3 linked regions of the Methylocaldum szegediense genome follow. The protein of the gene in region 1 interacts with the protein of each later gene in a pairwise test. Links are inferred from orthologs where the notes say so. Each region holds a gene or a part of one and is shown on either strand. Other genes may lie near its edges.

Region 1 (6,859 bases):
CCGATTCCGCTCTAAAGCTCGGGCAGGCCAGAGGAGCGGCCATCTGCGGCGGTCTGGCCGCGGGTTTACCGGTTCACGAGTATGCCGCGCGGCAAGTCAAACAGGCTTTGGTCGGGAAAGGAAGTGCGGACAAGCTACAGGTCCAGCACATGGTGCGTTTCTTGCTAAAGTATTCTTCGCCGCTTCAGTTGGACGCCAGCGATGCTTTGGGCGTGGCCTTGTGTCATATCCATCACCGGCAGACCTTGCGGCGTTTGGAACGTGCAGGAGCCGTCCCGCGATGATCGGATTTCTGCGCGGCGTGGTGGTGGCCAAGAAACCGCCTTCTCTTTTGTTGGACGTACGCGGCGTCGGGTACGAGATCGACGCGCCGATGTCGACGTTCTACAAACTGCCGGATATCGGCGAAGAGGTGATGCTGTACACTCATCTCGCGATACGGGAGGATGCCCACAACCTGTTTGGCTTCCTGTCCGAAGCGGAACGAGCCTTGTTCCGCAGTCTGATCCGTGTCAGCGGCGTCGGTGCGAAGCTCGCCTTGGCGATTCTGTCGGGCTTGAGCGCCGAAGAGTTCCACCGTTGCGTGGAAGCCCAGGATACAGCCCGTCTTGTGCGTTTGCCCGGGGTCGGCAAGAAGACCGCAGAACGCTTGATCATCGAAATGCGGGATCGCCTGCCCGAATTGCCCCTGGTCAACCTGCCCGGAGCTGGGTCTCTATCGATACCATCACCGAGCCCGGTGGACGATGCGGTTAGCGCGTTGATTGCCCTGGGGTTCAAGCCGCAGGATGCTCACAGTCTGGTGCGGAAGGTTCAGGTCGACGGGAAGAGCAGCGAGGAGATCATTCGTTTGGCCTTGCAGTCCGCGGCCAAGTAAAAACTGGCTGAACTTTGATACGATAGAATCCAAGCAGCCATGGCGAATCCAGCGATTAGACCCGCGACCTACGAAGACATTCGAGCCCTTCCGCCCAATCTGGTGGGGGAAATCATTTACGGACGCCTGGTCACTCATCCCCGTCCGGCGCCACGCCATGCTTTTGCGTCGTCGAACCTCGGGATCCGTATTGGCGGTCCCTTCAATCTTGGTGATGGCGGCCCCGGCGGTTGGTGGATCCTGGACGAGCCGGAACTCCATCTCGATGGGCACGTCCTGGTACCGGATCTGGCCGGATGGCGGCGGGAGAGGATGCCGCGTCTACCGGATACCGCCTGGTTCGAATGCGTACCGGATTGGATTTGCGAAGTGCTCTCGCCATCTACGGCCCGCGATGACCGCGCCGAAAAGCTTCCGCTCTACGGTTCCTTGGGTGTGGCCCATGCCTGGCTGGTCGACCCCGACACGCGGGTTCTCGAAGCGTACGAAAATCAGCAGGGGCGCTGGTTGCTAGCGCAAACCCATGCCGGCGATTGCCGGGTTTCCGTTCCGCCCTTCGAAGCCGTCAAATGGGCGTTGGGGGAGTTGTGGACGGAGTAGTTGCCACTTAACGAGGCCATCATTGTGACCATGCCCACCCATCGTCTCGTCAATCCAGCCGGTTCCCCCGACGAAGATGCAGTTGACCGCGCCATCCGTCCGCGGCGTCTGGACGACTATATCGGCCAGGCGGCCATGCGCGAGCAGATGGCGATCTTCATACAAGCAGCTTTGGCGCGGCGCGAAGCTTTGGATCACGTACTAATTTTCGGTCCGCCGGGCCTCGGGAAAACGACTCTCGCCAACATCATCGCGAACGAAATGGGTGTTAGCTTACGCCAGACCTCAGGGCCGGTGCTGGAAAAGGCAGGGGATTTGGCGGCTTTGCTGACCAATCTGGAGCCACGCGACGTTCTTTTCATCGACGAGATCCATCGCCTGAGCCCGATGGTGGAGGAGGTTCTCTACCCAGCGATGGAGGACTACCAGATCGACATCATGATCGGCGAAGGCCCGGCCGCGCGTTCGATCAAGCTGGACATCCCGCCGTTTACTTTGGTAGGTGCGACCACGCGGGCCGGACTTTTGACATCGCCTTTGCGCGACCGATTCGGAATCGTTCACCGCCTGGAGTTCTATACCCCAGAGGAACTGACTCAGATCGTCACCCGCTCGGCCAAAATCCTCGGCGTCGAAATCAGCCCCGAAGGCGCTCGTGAAATCGCTCGCCGGTCGCGTGGAACGCCGCGTATCGCTAACCGATTGTTGCGGCGGGTTCGGGATTTCGCCGAGGTCATGGCGGACGGCCGGGTCACCGCCGAGGTGGCCAGCAAAGCGTTGGAAATGCTGAACGTCGACCATAACGGCTTCGATCAGCTCGACCGCAAGCTGCTGCGTACCATGATCGAGAAGTTCGAAGGCGGTCCAGTGGGGCTCGACAATATCGCCGCCGCGATCAGCGAAGAGCGCGGCACGATCGAAGACGTTCTCGAGCCTTATCTGATCCAACAAGGCTTTATCATGCGCACACCCAGGGGGCGGGTTGCGACGCGCACGGCTTATCTCCATTTTGGTTTGGAGCCGCCGAAGACTCTCAATGTGAACGAGGAGCTTTTTTAGTTGGGGGATATTTCCGAACAAACCGGGTTTCGCTGGCCCGTCCGCGTATATTACGAAGACACCGATGCTGGCGGCGTGGTTTATCACGCTAGCTATCTCAGATTTTTCGAGCGGGCAAGGACCGAATTTTTACGTTCGTTGGGATTCGAGCAGGATGAGCTTCGAACCCGACACGGCATCTTGTTCGCTGTTCGCTCGATGCACATCGACTACGTAAAAGCCGCGAGGTTCAACGAGCTGCTTTGGGTGTCCGCCGAAGTAGAGCAGTTGAAGTCGGCAAGTTTCATGTTCAACCAACGGGCGGTGCGACAAGATGACGAACTCGTGTGCGAAGCGCGTGTGCGTATCGTTTGTCTTGCCGCCGAAACCTTTCGGCCCACGGCCATTCCTGACTTTTTGTTGCAACAGCTAAACAATGACCTCTGAACTCTCCATATTCAAGTTAATTACCGAAGCGAGCCCCGTCGTCCAGATCGTCATGCTCGTTCTGGTACTGGCATCGGTCATCTCATGGACTTTCATTTTTTCGAAATACAAGGAGATCCGGCGCGCCGAGGAGACTTCGGAAGAGTTCGAAGAGCGTTTCTGGTCAGGGATAGACCTCGCCGATCTTTACCGGCAACTGGCCCGCGAGGATCACGGAACCGAAGGGCTCGAGAACATCTTTATGGCCGGGTTCAAAGAATTCGCGCGGCTCCGACAGCAGCCAAACATTGGGCCTGACGCTGTCATGGAAGGGACTCAGCGTGTGATGCGTGTGGCCTTGAATCGCGAGTTGGAAAACCTGGACGAGCGCTTGCCATTCCTCGCCACGGTCGGTTCCACAAGCCCGTATGTCGGATTGTTCGGCACCGTGTGGGGCATCATGAACTCGTTCCGATCGCTCGGCAACGTCAAGCAGGCGACCCTGGCTATGGTGGCGCCCGGTATTTCCGAAGCGCTGGTGGCGACCGCCATGGGCTTATTCGCCGCGATCCCGGCGGTCATGGCCTATAACAGGTATTCGACCGACATCGGGCGGCTAGCCAATCGATATGAAGCGTTCACGGAAGAGTTTTTGAGCTTATTGCATCGTCAGGCGCACACCAAATGAATGTGTCATCAGGGGGAAGTGGGCGCGGCCGTCGCCGCAGGCCCATGGCTGAAATCAATGTCGTTCCTTATATCGACGTTACTCTGGTGCTTCTGATCATTTTCATGGTGACGGCACCGCTGCTCCAAACCGGGGTTGACGTCGACCTTCCCCAAGCCGAGGCTAGAACTATCGATCCTCAGCAGGATTTACCCATCATCGTGTCGATCGATGCCGAAGGCCGGCTATTCGTGGACGCCGGCAATGAGGGCGACGTCGAAGTCGATTCCGACGAACTGACTGTAAGAGTCACGGATGCGCTCCAGAAAAAGCCGGGGCTCCCGGTCCTGATCCGAGGTGACAAGACCGTGAATTACGGGAAGGTTGTCTCTGTCATGGCCTCGCTCAAAAACGCGGGCGTGCCCAGCGTCGGATTGATGACGAGCCCGGCCGAGGACGAATGAGTCATCGCGATTTTAAACGCTATCGCGGGCCGTTCGCTCTGTCCCTCGCGCTGCATGCTGTTCTAATCCTTCTTTTTGCGGTTCAGTTCGATTCGATCACGCCGATTAAACAACCAATCCAGCCTGAAATTATTCAGGCGATAGCGGTCGATGAATTTCAGATCGAGCGTGGCCGGCAAGCCAAACGGATTGCGGAGCAAGCCCGTCGGGAAAAGCTAGAAGAGGAGCGGCGCGCTCAAGAGGCAGCCGAACGCCGAAAGCAGGCCGAAGCGGAGGCGCTGAAACGCAAACAGGAGGAAGAGGCCAGGCGGCAAGCCGAATTGGAAGCCCAGCGCAAAGCCGAGGCCGAGGAAAGAAGGCGCCAGGAGGAAGCCAAGCGCCTTGCCGAGCAGAAACGCAAAGCCGAGGAATCCAGGCAGGCCGAACAGGAAGCCAAGCGTCGGGCGGAAGAACAGGCTCTGCGCAAAGCCGAGGCCGAAGCAAGGAAGCGCCAGGAGGAAGAACGTCGGCAGGCTGAGCTCGAAGCTCAGCGGAAAGCGGAAGCTGAAGCCAAGCGGAAAGCGGAAGAAGAGGCTCGGCGTAAAGCCGAGGCCGAAGCGAAACGGAAAGCCGAACTGAAAGCCAAGCAGAAGGCGGAAGCCGAAGCCAAGCGGAAAGCTGAACTGGAAGCGAAGCAGAAAGCGGAAGCCGAGGCGAAACGTAAAGCAGAGCTGGAAGCCAAGCAGAAGGCAGAAGCCGAAGCGAAGCGGAAAGCGGAAGAAGAGGCTCGGCGTAAAGCCGAGGCCGAAGCGAAACGGAAAGCCGAACTGGAAGCTAAGCAGAAAGCGGAAGCCGAAGCGAAGCGGAAAGCTGAGCTAGAGGCCAAACAGAAGGCTGAAGCTGAAGCCAAGCGGAAAGCGGAAGAAGAGGCTCGGCGTAAAGCCGAGGCCGAAGCGAAACGGAAAGCCGAACTGGAAGCGAAGCAGAAGGCGGAGGCTGAGGCGAAACGTAAAGCAGAACTAGAGGCCAAACAGAAAGCAGAAGCCGAAGCCAAGCGGAAAGCCGAACTGGAAGCGAAGCAGAAGGCGGAAGCCGAGGCGAAACGTAAAGCAGAGCTGGAAGCCAAGCAGAAGGCAGAAGCCGAGGCGAAGCGGAAAGCCGAAGAAGCACGCCGCAAGGCGGAAGAAGAGGCCCGCCGTAAAGCCGAGGCTGAGGCCAAACGGAAGGCTGAGGAGGAGGCGCGCAGGCTGCAGGCTGAACGCGAGCTAGCATTGCGTCAGCAGCTCGAGGAAGAACATCGCGCCGCGATGGAACAGCAGGCCAAGCAAGCAGCGAGCGACTGGGCGAATACCTATATCAAACCGAAAGTTACACGCGCGTGGCTTCGTCCGCCGTCGGCCAAGAGTGGGCTGTCCTGTATAATTCGAGTGCGTACGCTTCCTGGTGGCGAAGTGACGGATGCACAAGTTATCAAGAGCAGCGGCGATTCGGCATTCGATCGATCCGCCGAGGCTGCCGTGCGCAAGGCTTCGCCTTTGCCTTGGCCCAGTGATCCTAAAGTGGCGGAGCAACTCCGTTCATTTACATTCACATTCAAGCCCGAATAATTCTTGTCCAGGTGTTTGATGATTAGACGATTTCGCAGCGTTTTCCTTTTGAGCGCGTTATTTATGCTCTTCAGTGGCTGGGCGCGCGCCGAGCTGAACGTGGAAATTACCCGAGGCGTCGAGGGAGCTATGCCGATTGCCGTGGTGCCATTCGGTCAACCGATTTTGCCGGGCGATAACATTGGTAGCATCGTTGCCGCCGATTTGGGGCGCAGCGGACGCTTCAAACCTTTGCCGGAAAGCGAAATGCTGGAAACGCCAACGGCGCCCGAGCAAGTCCGATTCCGGACCTGGCAGCTCTTGAAGCAGGATTATCTAGTTATAGGGCGGGTGCAGCCTGGTAGTGGAAGCCAGTACGAGGCCGAATTCTTCCTGTACGATGCGATAAACGGAACTTTGCTGACGAGCGCTAGAGTCCCGTTCAATGCTCCGGACACGCGCCGCACTGCACACCGCATCGCCGATTTGATTTATCAGCAGCTGACCGGTGAGCCTGGTGCTTTTGCTACTCGTGTGGCGTACGTGACCGTGACCGGCAACGGCCCGCGCGACCGCCAGTATCGCCTTCAGATCGCCGATAGCGACGGGTATAACCCGCAGACCATCATCAGCTCTACCGAGCCGATTATGTCCCCGGCGTGGGCCCCGGACGGCAAGCGCATCGCTTATGTGTCGTTCGAGAATAAGACCTCGGCGATCTTCATCCAGACGCTCGCGACCGGCGAACGTCAGAAGGTGTCCGATGCGCCCGGCATCAACGGTGCACCGGCCTGGTCTCCGGACGGTACTCAACTGGCCATGACGCTGTCCAAAGACGGCAATCCAGACATTTACGTCATGAACTTGGCCTCCCGTTCGTTGCGCCGGATCACGGATCATATTGGCATCGATACGGAGCCCAACTGGTCACCGGACGGCAGCAAAATCGTATTTACCTCAGATCGCGGCGGAAAGCCGCAGCTTTATATCGTGTCCTCCTCCGGCGGACCGGCACAGCGCTTGACCTACGAGGGAGAATACAACGCGCGTGGCGTGTTCTCGCCCGACGGGCGCAGCATCGCAATGGTTCACGGCAATGGCGGCGACTATCGGATTGCTGTCATGGATTTGCAGACCAGGGCTCTGCGCGTTCTGACTCCGGGACACTTGGATGAATCACCGGGATTTGCGCCTAACGGAAGTATGATTCTTTACGCCTCGA
Region 2 (7,200 bases), 720 kb from region 1 along the record:
GCCGCAGGAGTTTGTCATCGATCGTCAGGAAGGGATCAAGGAGCCCGTCGGCATGTCCGGGATCCGTCTCGAAGCCCGTGTGCATATCGTTACCGGGGCGGTCAGTGCGGCACAAAACATCGTCAAGTGCATTCGACGCTGTGGTCTCGAAGTCGAAGACATCATTCTGGAACAGCTCGCGTCTTGTACAGCTGTGTTGACAGAGGACGAGAAGGAGCTCGGGGTTTGCTTGGTGGATATCGGCGGCGGCACAACCGACGTCGCGGTATTCACCGACGGAGCGATTCGCCATACGGCCGTCATTCCCATTGCCGGCGATCAGGTGACGAACGATATTGCAGTCGCGCTTAGAACGCCAACCCAGTTTGCCGAAGAAATCAAGATCAAACACGCCTGTGCGTTAACCCAATTGGCCAAGCTGGAGGACACGATCGAGGTACCCAGCATCGGCGATAGACCGGCGCGCCAGATTTCCCGCCTGAATCTCGCTGAAATTGTCGAGCCGCGTTACGAGGAGTTGCTGTTGCTAGTGCAGCAGGAACTGCGCCGGAGCGGTTTCGAGGATTTGATCGCGGCCGGGATCGTGCTGAGCGGTGGTAGCGCCAAGGTCGAGGGATTAGTCGAGTTAGCGGAAGAAATTTTTCACATGCCGGTACGCTTGGGTTTGCCGCAATACGTCACCGGTCTGACCGATGTGATTCGCAATCCGATTTATGCGACCGGCGTCGGATTGCTTTTGTTCGGCAATCAGCACCAGGCGCTGGCAGGGAGATACATGCCTTTGGGAACCGGCATCAGAGGGTTGTTGGCAAGGATGAAAAATTGGTTCACGGGGAATTTTTAGGATTGAAAATTCGAGTGGAAGTGAGTTTAAAACGGGGTGGAAACAATGCAATTCGAATTAGTGGATTCTTATAGCCAAAATGCGGTAATCAAGGTTATCGGGGTCGGTGGTGGTGGCGGAAACGCCGTAAATCATATGGTCAACAGCCATGTCGAAGGGGTCGAATTCATATGCGCCAATACCGATGCGCAAGCATTAAAGAGTATTAAGGCAAAATCGGTGATTCAATTGGGAAATGCGCTGACCAAAGGATTAGGGGCGGGAGCGAACCCGGAAATCGGTCGGCAGGCGGCATTGGACGACCGCGATCGCATCATGGAAGTTCTGGAAGGAGCCGACATGGTTTTCATTACGGCCGGTATGGGGGGCGGAACCGGGACGGGAGCGGCGCCTGTGATTGCCGAGATTGCCAAGGAGGCCGGTATTCTTACGGTTGCTGTTGTAACCAAACCGTTTCCATTCGAGGGTAAGAAACGCCGCAGCGTGGCCGAAAAGGGCATTGAGGAACTCGGGCAGTTCGTCGATTCGCTGATTACGATTCCGAACGAGAAGCTTCTGACGGTGTTGGGTAAAGACGTCAGTCTGATCAACGCATTTGCCGCAGCGAACGACGTTTTGCTTGGCGCTGTGCAGGGCATTGCCGATCTCATCACCCGCCCAGGGCTCATCAACGTGGATTTTGCCGACGTGCGTACGGTAATGTCCGAGATGGGGATGGCCATGATGGGTACTGGCGTCGGGACAGGCGAACACCGCGCGCGCCAGGCTGCGGAAAAGGCCATCGCCAGCCCCTTGCTCGAAGACATTAATCTGCAAGGTGCGCGCGGCGTTCTGGTCAATGTGACCGCATGCCAGACGCTCTCCATAGGCGAATTCAACGAAGTGGGCGACGCGATAAGAGACTTCGCTTCGGATGATGCGATCGTCGTGATCGGTACCGCCATCGATCCGGAGTTGGATGACGAAGTGAGGGTTACAGTGGTTGCTACGGGTTTGAGCAACCAGCGCCAGACCAACGAGGCGCCGATCAAATTGGTGCATAAGCACACCGGTGAAATCGATTATGACCAGTTACAGCGTCCGACGGTAATCCGCAAGCAACCCAAGCACGATGTACGCGCGGAGACGAAGAAAGATATGGACCTTGATTATTTGGATATCCCGGCATTTTTGCGGCGCCAAGCCGACTGAAGAAGTTAGTGGGGACGTTTCGGTCCGCCCCGTCGCTCCTTTCTGCCCTGCAGGTTGTCCCGCCTAAGCAGCTTGACTATGCAGGGCTGTATGAAGGATTTTTGGGGGATAATTAGAACAAGACAGGTGAATCGAATGATCAGGCAAAGAACACTTAAAAATGTCATCAGAGGTACCGGCGTCGGGCTGCACACCGGGGAGAAGGTTTATTTGACCCTTCGTCCAGCTGCTCCGAACGTTGGTATCGTATTCCGCCGCGTGGATTTGCCTGAACCCGTCATAATCGAGGCGAGACCGGAAAATGTCGGCGAAACCACCCTGTCAACGACCCTTGTCAAGGGTGATGTGAAAATTTCCACCGTCGAGCACCTCTTGTCTGCCTTCGCGGGGCTGGGCATCGACAATGCCTACGTCGATGTCAGTGCCCCGGAAGTCCCCATCATGGATGGTAGCGCAGGGCCGTTTGTATTTCTCATTCAATCGGCCGGCGTCCAGGAACAAAACGCACCGAAGCGCTTCATCAGGATCAAACGCAAACTGAAGGTCGAAGACGGCGACAAATGGGCTAGTTTTGAACCATACGAAGGCTTTAAAGTCACTTTCACGATCGACTTCGAGCACCCCGCGTTTCGCAAGGAGGTACAGACAGCCAGCATCGACTTTTCTTCTACGTCTTTCGTGAAGGAAGTGAGCCGCGCGAGAACCTTCGGTTTCATGCGCGATATCGAAGCCCTGCGCAAACGGCGATTGGCCTTGGGCGGCAGCATGGATAACGCTATCGTGGTGGATAATTATCGTGTTTTGAACGAAGATGGTTTGCGTTGCGCGGATGAATTTGTGAAACACAAGATTTTGGATGCGATTGGAGACCTTTATCTTTTGGGGCACAGCCTTATCGGTTCGTTTACCGGCCATAAATCCGGGCACGGTCTGAACAATCGCTTGCTTATGGAGTTGCTCAAGCAGAAAGATGCTTGGGAATTGGTGACTTACATGGAAGATGACGTGTTGCCGATTTATTTCATGAGAGCAGCCCAGGCCGCCGGTTGATTCACGTTTAGTTCCGAGCCTTTTCTGGGCTCTATGATCAATCGAAACCGAATCCTAAACGGAACTGTGGCAGCGAGGCCGATGTCGAATTATCCGCCGCACCGCTCGTTTCCCGAGCAATCCTAATTCCCTGGGGCTGGGGAGCTTATCATCGGCGTGTTATTCGCCCTAAAACGGCATTTTGGTCAAAAATTTCTTCCTTGTTTCACGAGCGTAAGGTGAGCGCGCAGATTCGGCTTCTCCGGCATAGTTCGTTGACCGGGCGAGTCCGGGCCTGTCATGGCACCAGCCGCCGTTTTGGTTCAATCGATTTCTTGGGACGGCGAGTTCCTTAGCGTAAGCACCGTTTGGCTCAGCCGTAATAGCGCGTCCTTGAGTTCCCCAGACGGCGATGACAATGCGCAATCTTTCAAGAGTTTGGCCACGAATCCAGGCGACGAGACGCCGATAGGTTTGCGCCGCGGCTTTGTAGTGACGGGAAAAGTGTTACGGGTTACCAAGTCCTGAAACCGATGGCCGGTCGACTGTTGGACCGTGGATAAGAGGTGCGGTGCGTAGAATCGAATTTGTGCGGCCCAAGCCGGCGAGTCTACGTAGAGAATCAGCCGGTCCGGCTTTATGACGCAATCTATGCAATGGTCGGCGAGAAACTTCGGCAGTGCCTTTCTGGCTGCATCGAGTATCTGACGGTGCTTTTCGATCTGAGCGCGGATCAGTTGAAGCGCGGCCCCTTGGCAGAGCCCCGCAACGGGTTCGGGGCGGTGCATTTTAGACTTCAATCCGGTGACGGCCCGGTGGTTTGCCGAATCGAACCCACCTTTGCTGAGGGCTCTTTCCTTCGACTCCTGATAAAGCTCGATGAGACTCTGAACTCATTATAAATACTGTGGATTTGCGGTATCATCGTTTGATTGTTTATTCGTTTGGACTCGGAATTAAACCGCAATGCTTGGCAAGCTGGTAAAAAAAATCGTTGGCAGTCGCAACGAAAGAATCATCAATAGAAAACGCAAACTCGTCAAGAAGATCAATGCCCTGGAACCGCAGTTCCAGAGTCTGTCGGATGATGCGTTACGGCAAAAGACCCAAGAGTTCAGGCAACGTCTGAACGAAGGCGAAACGCTCGACGATTTGTTGCCAGAGGCTTTCGCCGCCGTCAGGGAGGCGTCTTCGCGCGTTTTAAATATGCGCCACTTCGATGTTCAGCTCATCGGCGGGATGGTTCTCCACGACGGCAAAATCGCGGAAATGAAGACCGGCGAAGGTAAGACGCTGGTCGCCACCTTGGCGGCGTACCTGAATGCACTGCCCGGTAGAGGCGTGCATGTCGTGACCGTCAACGACTATCTAGCGCGCCGCGACGCCGAGTGGATGGGAAAGATCTACAATTTTCTCGGACTATCTGTGGGTGTCATCATAAGCGGCCTTAGCGCGGAGGAGCGTCGTGCATCCTACGCGGCCGACATCACCTATGGCACCAACAACGAGTTCGGTTTTGATTACCTCCGGGACAATATGGCGTTTTCCCGGGATCAAAGGGTACAGCGAGATAGGTATTTCGCGATCGTCGACGAAGTTGACTCCATTTTGATCGACGAGGCACGGACGCCCCTGATTATTTCAGGACCGACCGAGGACCGTAGCGACCTGTACCACAAGATCAACGCGCTCATACCTCACCTTAAGCGCCAGGAAAAGGAAGGCGCCCACGGCGATTACACCGTCGACGAAAAATCCCGGCAGGTTTATCTCACTGAAGAGGGCCACGAGCGCATCGAGAAGTTGCTGGTTCAGCAAGGGCTGATCAATGCGGATGAAAGTCTGTACGACGCGGTTAATATCCGGCTCATGCATTACATCAACGCGAGTCTGAGGGCGCATGCGCTGTTCCAGCGGGACGTCGACTATATCGTTCGGGACAATCAGGTCATCATCGTAGATGAGTTTACCGGTCGCGCGATGCCGGGACGTCGGTGGTCCGAAGGTCTGCATCAGGCCGTTGAGGCGAAGGAGAACGTGCCGGTCCAAAACGAAAATCAGACGCTGGCTTCCATCACGTTTCAGAATTATTTCCGGCTTTACGACAAACTGGCAGGCATGACCGGTACGGCCGACACCGAGGCGGCCGAATTTCATCAAATCTACGGCCTGGAAGTCGTCGTCATCCCAACCAACCGTCCCATGATTCGGCAAGATCTCGGCGATCTGGTTTATCTGACCGTTCGAGAGAAATACAACGCCATCATCGAGGATATCCGCGGGTGTGTGAAACGCGGCCAACCGGTACTGGTGGGAACCACATCCATCGAAAACTCGGAGTTTCTCTCGGGGCTGCTGCGTAAAGAGGGTATTCCACATCAGGTACTGAACGCTAAACATCACGAGAAGGAGGCCCACATCATCGCGCAGGCCGGCAAGCCCGGTGCGGTGACTATTGCGACTAATATGGCTGGGCGCGGTACCGATATCGTTCTCGGAGGCAGCCTGGAAGAGGATTTGGCGTCAGTCGATCCCAACGATCAGGCAACTGTGGCCCGCTTGAAAGAAGAGTGGAAAGCCCGTCATGCCCAGGTCGTAGAAGCCGGGGGGTTGCATGTCATCGGGTCGGAGAGACACGAATCGCGGCGTATCGACAATCAGTTGAGGGGAAGGTCCGGACGGCAGGGTGACCCCGGTTCGTCACGATTCTATTTGTCCCTGGAAGATCCTTTGATGCGCATTTTTGCTTCCGACCGGGTGGCGGTTCTGATGCAGAAGCTGGGTATGAAGGAAGGTGAGGCGATCGAGCACCCGTGGGTGACACGGGCTATCGAGAGCGCGCAACGTAAGGTGGAGGCGCGCAACTTCGACATTCGCAAGCAGTTGCTGGAGTATGACAACGTCGCCAACGATCAGCGCAAGGTGGTGTACCACATGCGTGACGAACTGATGGAGGCTGACGATATTTCCGAGGCGATTACCAACATGCGCCGCGATGTCCTTGGCCAGATATTCACCCAGTTCATTCCGCCGCATACCTTGGAAGAGCAGTGGGACGTCAAAGGACTGGAGGAAACACTGTTGCGGGAATTCGGGGCGAAGTTGCCTGTGCAGCAATGGTTGGATGAGGATTCGCGCCTGGACGAGAACCGTTTGCTAGCGAAAATCATCGACCAGATGGAAACGATTTACCGGGAAAAAAGTGCCGCGATCGGCGAACCGGTCATGCGCCATTTCGAGAAAACGGTCATGCTGCAAGTTCTCGATAACGCCTGGAAAGAGCATCTGGCAGCCATGGACCACTTGCGCCAAGGCATTCATCTGCGAGGTTACGCACAGAAGGATCCGAAACAGGAGTACAAACGCGAGGCGTTCGAGATGTTCACCTCGATGCTGGATGGCATCAAACACGAGGTGATCGGTATTGTGTCTAAAGTCCAGGTGCACAGCGAGGAGGAAGTGGTCGTTATGGAGGAGCAGCGCCGTGCCGTACCGCAAGAAATGCATTTCGAACACGCCGAGGCGCACGCGCTGACTGCTGAACCCGAAGAAGCGGAAATCGTGGAAAAGCCGGTCAAACCCCGGCCCGCACAGCCTTATATCCGGGATGTTGCAAAAGTCGGGCGCAACGAACCTTGTCCTTGCGGTTCCGGGAAGAAATTCAAGCATTGTCACGGCAAACTGGATTGAAATAGCGGCGCATGAGCGTAGCAAGCGAAGAATTGAATGTGCGGAAAGTAAAGGGGGTTCGGCTTGGCTCGGCGTGCGCTGGTATCAAGCGGAATGATCGCGACGATCTCGTGGTGATCGAAGCGGCCGAGGGGTCTATTTGTGCTGCGGTTTTTACCCAAAATGCCTTTTGCGCCGCTCCTGTCATCGTGGCAAGGGAACACCTCGGCCACCACCCGCGCTGGCTTTTGGTGAATTCCGGCAATGCCAATGCCGGCACCGGCCAACGGGGACTGGACGATGCTCGCCGCACCTGCCGGGCATTGGCGCGTTTGACCGGCAGTCCTGCCGAGCGAGTGCTCCCTTTTTCGACGGGCGTTATCGGCGAGTATCTTCCTGTAGAAAAGATCGAATCGGCTTTACCCGAAGCCTTAAGCGCCTTGGACGAAATGGGGTGGGCTCGGGCT
Region 3 (6,755 bases), 1.2 Mb from region 1 along the record:
CATCACGCCTCCGAAACGGTGGAAATGCACGAGTCTCCGGCTAAGGCTCTCCGTAGCAAGAAGGATTCATCCATGCGAGTTGCCATTGACCTGGTCAAGAGCGGCCTTGCCGATGCGTGTGTCAGTGCCGGGAATACCGGTGCCTTAATGGCGATCGCAAAATTCGTTCTCAAAACGATACCAGGGATCGACCGGCCAGCCATTATCTCTGCTGTGCCGTCCATGGGAGGCCATACCCATGTTCTGGATCTCGGAGCTAATGTTGACTGCTCGGCAGAGCATCTCTATCAATTTGCCGTGATGGGGTACGAGCTCGTTCGCGCAGTGGAGGAAAAGGAGCACCCACGGGTAGGATTGCTGAATATCGGCGAGGAAGAAATCAAAGGCAACGAACAGGTCAAGGAAGCTGCGAAATTGTTGGCTGACGCCCACATCAATTTTATCGGTTACGTCGAAGGAAACGATCTTTACTCGGGGAACGTGGATATCGTCGTGACCGACGGCTTTGTCGGTAATGTGGCGCTCAAAACCAGTGAGGGGCTCGCCAAAATGATCAATCATTCAATCAAGCAAGCATTCAGCAAGAATTTTTTAACCAAACTGGCCGGCTTGGCAGCTATGCCTGTACTTCGCTCCTTCAAAGAGCAATTTGATCACCGACGCTACAACGGAGCCAGTTTGCTGGGACTGCGTGGCATCGTGATCAAGAGTCACGGCAATGCCGACCGTTTGGCCTTCGCAAATGCGATTGGCATCGCTGTCCGGGAGGTCGAGAAAGCCGTCCCAACTCGTATCGGCGAGCGGATCGCTGAAATTTTCGCCGAGAGGAAAACCGCGTGAGACGGTACTCTCGGATCCTCGGAACCGGCGGCTATCTCCCCGAAACTATTCTCACCAACGACCAGATCGCTCAGACCGTCGATACGTCTGATGCCTGGATCGTCGAACGGACGGGTATTCGCGAGCGTCGCATCGCCGGGGAGCACGAAACGGCTTCCAGCATGGCGGAACATGCAGCTCGTCAGGCTTTGCAGTCGGCTGGAATCGAACCGGGAGCGATCGACCTCATTATCGTTGCAACCTGTACGCCCGATCGTGTTTTTCCCAGTACCGCTTGTTTGTTACAGCAGCGGTTGGGCATCCAAAATTGTGCAGCATTCGACGTTCAGGCAGCGTGCTCCGGATTCATATACGCACTCAGTATCGCTGACCAGTATGTCAGGGCAGGAACCGCCCGGCGGGTTCTTGTCGTAGGGAGTGAAGTCATTTCGCGTATCGTCGACTGGTCGGATCGTACAACCTGTATCCTTTTCGGCGACGGTGCGGGAGCGGTCGTGCTCGAAGCTTCGGATGAGCCAGGGATTTTAAGCACTCATATCCATTCGGATGGGCAATACCAGCATCTCTTGTACGTGCCAAATTCCCACAGCATTGGAAACGGCGAAGACAAAGATCGATTCCTGAGAATGCAAGGGAACGAGGTCTTCAAGATCGCTGTCAATACGCTCGGACGCATTGTGGACGAGACCTTGGCCGCCAATAATCTGCAGAAATCGGATATCCACTGGCTAGTGCCTCACCAAGCCAATATACGTATCATCGCCGCTACGGCAAAAAAGCTGCACCTGCCCATGGACCGCGTGGTGACGACCATCGAGAAGCAAGGTAATACATCGGCGGCTTCGGTACCGCTCGCTTTGAATGAAGCGGTTCGCGACGGTCGGATTCAGCGCGGACAAATGATCTTGATGGAAGCTTTCGGCGGTGGTTTTGCGTGGGGCTCGGCCCTAATCCGGTATTAGGGGAATTTATGTCTACACATCGCGTCGACGAAGGCTTGGCATTCGTTTTTCCTGGGCAAGGCTCTCAATCCGTGGGGATGTTGGCGGAACTCGCTATGACCCAGATCGAAGTGGAGTCCACTTTTCAGACCGCATCTGAAGTACTCGGTTACGATCTCTGGGACTTGGTGCAGAATGGTCCCGAGGACCGACTCAACCTTACCCAGTTTACCCAGCCGGCCATGTTAGCCGCCGATGTTGCGGCTTGGCGGGTATGGTGCAAACACACGCCCGTTAAGCCAGCATGGATGGCGGGTCACAGTTTGGGCGAATACTCGGCTCTGGTGTGTTCGGGCGCTTTGGCGTTCGAGGATGCGGTTCGTCTTGTGGCCGAGCGCGGCCGATTGATGCAGGAAGCGGTTCCACCCGAAACCGGAGCGATGGCGGCTATTTTGGGGCTGAGCGATGATCAAGTCGTAGACGTATGTCGCAGGGCAACGACCAGAACGGAACTTGTCGCATCAGCCAATTTCAACGCTCCTGGACAAATCGTGATCGCCGGTCATCGGCCTGCGGTGACGCGGGCCATCGAACTCGCGAAAGCAGAGGGGGCCAAGCGAGCCGTCCTTTTACCGGTGAGCGTGCCGTCTCATTGTCCCTTAATGGAAAGGGCCGCCGAGGAATTTAGGGCAATGCTTGCGGATACCGCGGTCACTATCCCTGAAATCGCCGTGCTGCACAACGTGGACGTGGCGTCCCATTCGGCACCTGAAGTCATCCGGGTGGTTCTAGAAAAGCAATTGTACAGTCCTGTTCGTTGGGCCGATTCCATCCTATTCATGTCACAACAGGGCGTCACGCGTTTTGTCGAATGCGGTCCCGGTCGAGTGCTGAGTGGCTTGAACAAGCGGATTGTCCCGACGTCTAGAACCGAGGCGGTTTTTGATCCAAATTCTTTGTCTAAAGCGTTGGAGCTTGTTCAATGATGACTAAAGTCGCTATTGTAACCGGAGCCAGTCGCGGTATCGGACGTGCCATAGCGCTGCGTTTGGCGAAGGAGGGCCATACCGTGGTAGGCACGGCGACAAGTGAGTCTGGTGCCGATGCTATCTCCGCGGCTCTGACGGAGGCTGGATTCCGCGGCAAGGGCATGGTGTTGGACGTCTCGGCAGCTGGCTCAATCGAGCCGTTTTTCGAAGCCGTGAACGACGCGTTCGGGGCACCGCTCATCTTGGTCAATAACGCCGGGATTACGAGGGACAACTTGCTGATGCGGATGAAAGACGAGGAATGGGAAGACATTATCCGGACCAACCTGTCCTCCGTTTACCGCATGTGTAAAGCGGCTTTGCGCGGAATGATGAAAGCCAGGGAAGGTCGTATGATCAATATTACGTCCGTGGTCGGCGCAATGGGAAATGCCGGGCAGACCAATTATGCGGCCGCCAAAGCCGGAATCATTGGGTTCACTAAGTCGCTCGCGAGAGAAGTCGGGTCGAGGAATATCACTGTAAACGCCGTGGCCCCGGGGTTTATCGATACCGATATGACGCGTGTTCTGCCTGAAGAAAGCCGCAAGGCACTATTGGATAATATTCCGTTGGGAAGGTTAGGGGCCGCCGACGACATAGCGGGTGTGGTAGCCTTCCTCTGCTCGGAGGATGCCGCCTACATTACTGGCGAAACGATACATGTCAACGGTGGCATGTACATGGCGTAAAGCTGCCCGGTGTTTTTCCCGAAAAGGCTTGTATTCACCGGGTTTCAAATTAAAATTTCCCGACTCACTATAACCAGACAAAACAGCTGAGGATATAAAACGATGAGTGATGTAGCAGAGCGTGTTAAGAAGATCGTGGCTGAGCAATTGGGCGTGAAAGAAGAAGTCTCCAACGAAGCTTCTTTCGTCGACGATCTCGGTGCCGATTCCTTAGACACGGTCGAACTGGTGATGGCGCTGGAAGAAGAGTTTGAATGTGAGATTCCCGACGAAGACGCGGAAAAGATCACGACTGTCCAGCAAGCAATAGACTACATCGAAAGCCACATCTGATTTAGTCCTGCCGCCCCGCACGGTTTTCGGCTTGGCGGGGCAGGATTGTTTTTTGTCAATTTCCAACCCCTCTAAGGCATAACGTTGAGTAAAAGGCGCGTGGTCGTTACCGGCTTGGGCGCAGTGTCGCCGGTCGGGTTAACGGTAAGTGATTCCTGGAAAAGCGTGCTTGAAGGCAAAAGCGGTATCGCGCCTATCGAGCATTTTGACGTTTCGGATTTCTCGACCCGCTTCGGCGGCAGCGTTAGGGGATTTGATATCACCCGATACATTCCCGAAAAAGAAGCTAAGAAAATGGATGTTTTCATTCATTACGGGCTAGCGGCCAGCTGCGAAGCGTTCGAAGATTCCGGATTGGAAGTGACGGAAGAAAATGCCGAACGGATCGGCGTTGCCGTCGGTGCCGGTATCGGCGGTATCACGGGAATCGAGAACGGGCATAGCGCCTATTTAAAAGGTGGCCCGCGGAAGATTTCCCCGTTTTTCGTACCCAGCAATATCATCAACATGATTTCGGGCAACGTATCCATCAAATTCGGATTGAAAGGCCCGAATTTCGCCATTGTTACGGCTTGTACGACGGGCACCCACAATATCGGAGAGGCTGCCCGAGTAATCCAATACGGCGATGCCGATGTCATGATTGCCGGTGGTGCGGAAATGGCGACCTCGCCGACCTCATTGGGGGGATTCGCATCGGCGCGTGCCTTGTCCCGGCGTAATGATGATCCGGTCCGCGCCAGTCGTCCGTGGGACAGAGATCGCGACGGCTTCGTATTGAGCGATGGCGCCGGGGTTTTGGTGTTGGAGGAATTGGAACACGCTAAAAAGCGTGGGGCGAAAATTTACGCGGAACTGATCGGTTACGGCATGAGCGCCGACGCCTATCACATGACTCAGCCGCCGGAAAGCGGCGAAGGAGCTGCCCGCTGCATGCGCAATGCATTGAGAGATGCCGCTATCAACGCCGATCAGGTCGATTACATCAACGCTCACGGAACTTCGACGCCGGCCGGCGATATTGCAGAAACCAGAGCAGTCAAATCCGTACTCGGTGATCACGCCTACCGTACCCCGATAAGCTCGACCAAGTCCATGACCGGCCATATGCTGGGTGCCGCCGGCGGCATCGAGGCGATCTTCTCGGTTCTCGCGCTGAGAGATCAGGTCATCCCGCCGACGATCAACCTGGACAACCCAGATCCGGAATGCGATCTCGATTATGTTCCACACACGGCTCGTGAAGCGAAGTTGAACATCGTCATGTCGAACTCTTTTGGCTTCGGCGGAACGAACGGCACTTTGATTTTCAGGAAATTTAGCTGATTCTCTGGACGAATCCGACTCACGCCAGCGGTTGCCGTTGGAAATGGGGTTGGTTCATCTTTAAAAGCACGCGTTAAGCGTGCTTTTTGTTATCTTAGGACGACGAAGCATTTTAGATTCGCCGATAAGACGATGAGCGGCTCCGGTGCGTATGAAGTTTTGATTGACGGCCAGCCGATGCGCTGCGTGGATGCTGTAGACCGCGGATTTCAGTACGGCGATGGGACATTCACCACGATCACCATCCGCGAGGGGGTACCGTTATTTTGGCCTTTGCACCTTGCTCGTTTGGAACGAGACTGCCGGCAACTCCTCATCCCTTTTCCCGGAGTCGAACATCTAGAACCCGATGTGCGGACGCTTTGCGCGGCACATCCGGACGGAGTGCTGAAGATACAAATCACCCGTGGTATCGGAGGGCGCGGTTACCGGTTGCCCGAGCCGCAACGGGTGACTCGAGTCCTGAGCATACACCCACCGCCCGATTATCCATCCGAGTTACGGGAAATCGGCATCGAGGTTCGGCTCTGCGAAAATCGCCTGGGCATCAACCCTCGTCTGGCCGGCATCAAACACATGAATCGCTTAGAGCAAATCCTCGCCCGCGCTGAATGGACCGACGATGCGATTCGAGAAGGCATCATGCTGGATACTGAGGGCTATGTCGTTGAGGGCACGATGAGCAACCTTTTTCTAATTAAGAATGGCACGCTGTATACGCCGAAAATCGACCGTTGCGGCGTTGCCGGAGTCATGCGGAGTATAACGATCGAGACAGCCCTCCAGCATGGTATGGCTGTCGCAGAATCGCGTATTACCCTCGAGGAACTTTTCGCCGCCGATGAGGTATTTTTGACAAATTGCGTGATTGAAACATGGCCCGTCAGACGTTTCGGGCATCGAACGTATGGCGTGGGACCGATTACACAAGAGATTGATCGATGGCTAAGGACGAAGGCGGAAAACGAGCAGGTCGCGGCGTTCAATGGCTGATCGGGACTATCGTCATCGCCGCTAGCTTCCTGATCGGATGGTTATGGATGGATTATCGAGCAGCGCTGGACAGGCCGTTGGTACTCGATCGTCCAGTCTATTTCGAGATTGCCAAAGGGGATGGCCTGGCGCGCATAAGCACCGAGCTTGAACGACAGGGAATCATAGGCAATCGGATTTGGTTCACACTCAGGGCGTGTATCGACGGGTCGGCCAGGCAATTGAAATTCGGCGAGTACGAGATTCCGCCGGGAACGACGCTTCGGCAATTGTTGGCGATGTTCGTCGCCGGCAAGGTTCGTCAGCACCCAATTACTCTTGTGGAGGGATGGACATTCCGCCAGGTTCTCGCCATGCTGGACCAAAGTCCTCCCCTAACAAAGCTTGCGAGGGGTAAGTCTCCCGAGGAGATCATGCGAATGGTCGGGGCGCCGGATGAGCATCCGGAAGGTCGTTTCTATCCGGACACTTATTTCGTGACCAAGGGAACCACGGATATCGAGGTTCTCAGGCGAGCCTATCGGAAGATGCAGGCTGTGCTTGAAGAAGAGTGGGCGAATCGAGACGAAAGGACCACCTATGCCACGCCCTACGAGTCATTG

Evidence for each region.
Region 2: the proteins of ybgC (region 1) and secA interact in binary tests that used the Escherichia coli proteins (3 or more experiments, as listed by UniProt). The link is inferred for Methylocaldum szegediense from one-to-one orthologs.
Region 3: the proteins of ybgC (region 1) and acpP interact in binary tests that used the Escherichia coli proteins (3 or more experiments, as listed by UniProt). The link is inferred for Methylocaldum szegediense from one-to-one orthologs.

The regions. Positions count from the first base shown.
Region 1 is NZ_OX458333.1:4,842,085-4,848,943, forward strand. Bases 1,278-4,249 are described here. They hold ybgC (tol-pal system-associated acyl-CoA thioesterase), read left to right. Parts: upstream 1,278-2,536; coding sequence 2,537-2,962; downstream 2,963-4,249. Other genes in these bases: QEN43_RS21255 (Uma2 family endonuclease), read left to right, coding at 1,278-1,477; ruvB (Holliday junction branch migration DNA helicase RuvB), read left to right, coding at 1,508-2,536; tolQ (protein TolQ), read left to right, coding at 2,952-3,629; tolR (protein TolR), read left to right, coding at 3,674-4,072; tolA (cell envelope integrity protein TolA), read left to right, coding at 4,069-4,249. In the rest of the region: crossover junction endodeoxyribonuclease RuvC, read left to right, coding at 1-284; Holliday junction branch migration protein RuvA, read left to right, coding at 281-877; more of QEN43_RS21255, read left to right, coding at 917-1,277; more of tolA, read left to right, coding at 4,250-5,658; Tol-Pal system beta propeller repeat protein TolB, read left to right, coding at 5,677-6,859.
Region 2 is NZ_OX458333.1:4,116,231-4,123,430, forward strand. What follows is about bases 3,642-6,954. They hold secA (preprotein translocase subunit SecA), read left to right. Parts: upstream 3,642-4,030; coding sequence 4,031-6,754; downstream 6,755-6,954. Other genes in these bases: QEN43_RS17890 (DciA family protein), read right to left, coding at 3,642-3,852; argJ (bifunctional glutamate N-acetyltransferase/amino-acid acetyltransferase ArgJ), read left to right, coding at 6,766-6,954. In the rest of the region: cell division protein FtsA, read left to right, coding at 1-844; cell division protein FtsZ, read left to right, coding at 890-2,035; lpxC (UDP-3-O-acyl-N-acetylglucosamine deacetylase), read left to right, coding at 2,171-3,085; more of QEN43_RS17890, read right to left, coding at 3,388-3,641; more of argJ, read left to right, coding at 6,955-7,200. UniProt on the Escherichia coli protein: Required for protein export, interacts with the SecYEG preprotein conducting channel.
Region 3 is NZ_OX458333.1:3,641,332-3,648,086, forward strand. What follows is about bases 2,351-5,218. They hold acpP (acyl carrier protein), read left to right. Parts: upstream 2,351-3,603; coding sequence 3,604-3,834; downstream 3,835-5,218. Other genes in these bases: fabD (ACP S-malonyltransferase), read left to right, coding at 2,351-2,767; fabG (3-oxoacyl-ACP reductase FabG), read left to right, coding at 2,764-3,501; fabF (beta-ketoacyl-ACP synthase II), read left to right, coding at 3,919-5,160. In the rest of the region: phosphate acyltransferase PlsX, read left to right, coding at 1-840; QEN43_RS15760 (beta-ketoacyl-ACP synthase III), read left to right, coding at 837-1,802; more of fabD, read left to right, coding at 1,811-2,350; pabC (aminodeoxychorismate lyase), read left to right, coding at 5,293-6,153; endolytic transglycosylase MltG, read left to right, coding at 6,102-6,755. UniProt on the Escherichia coli protein: Carrier of the growing fatty acid chain in fatty acid biosynthesis.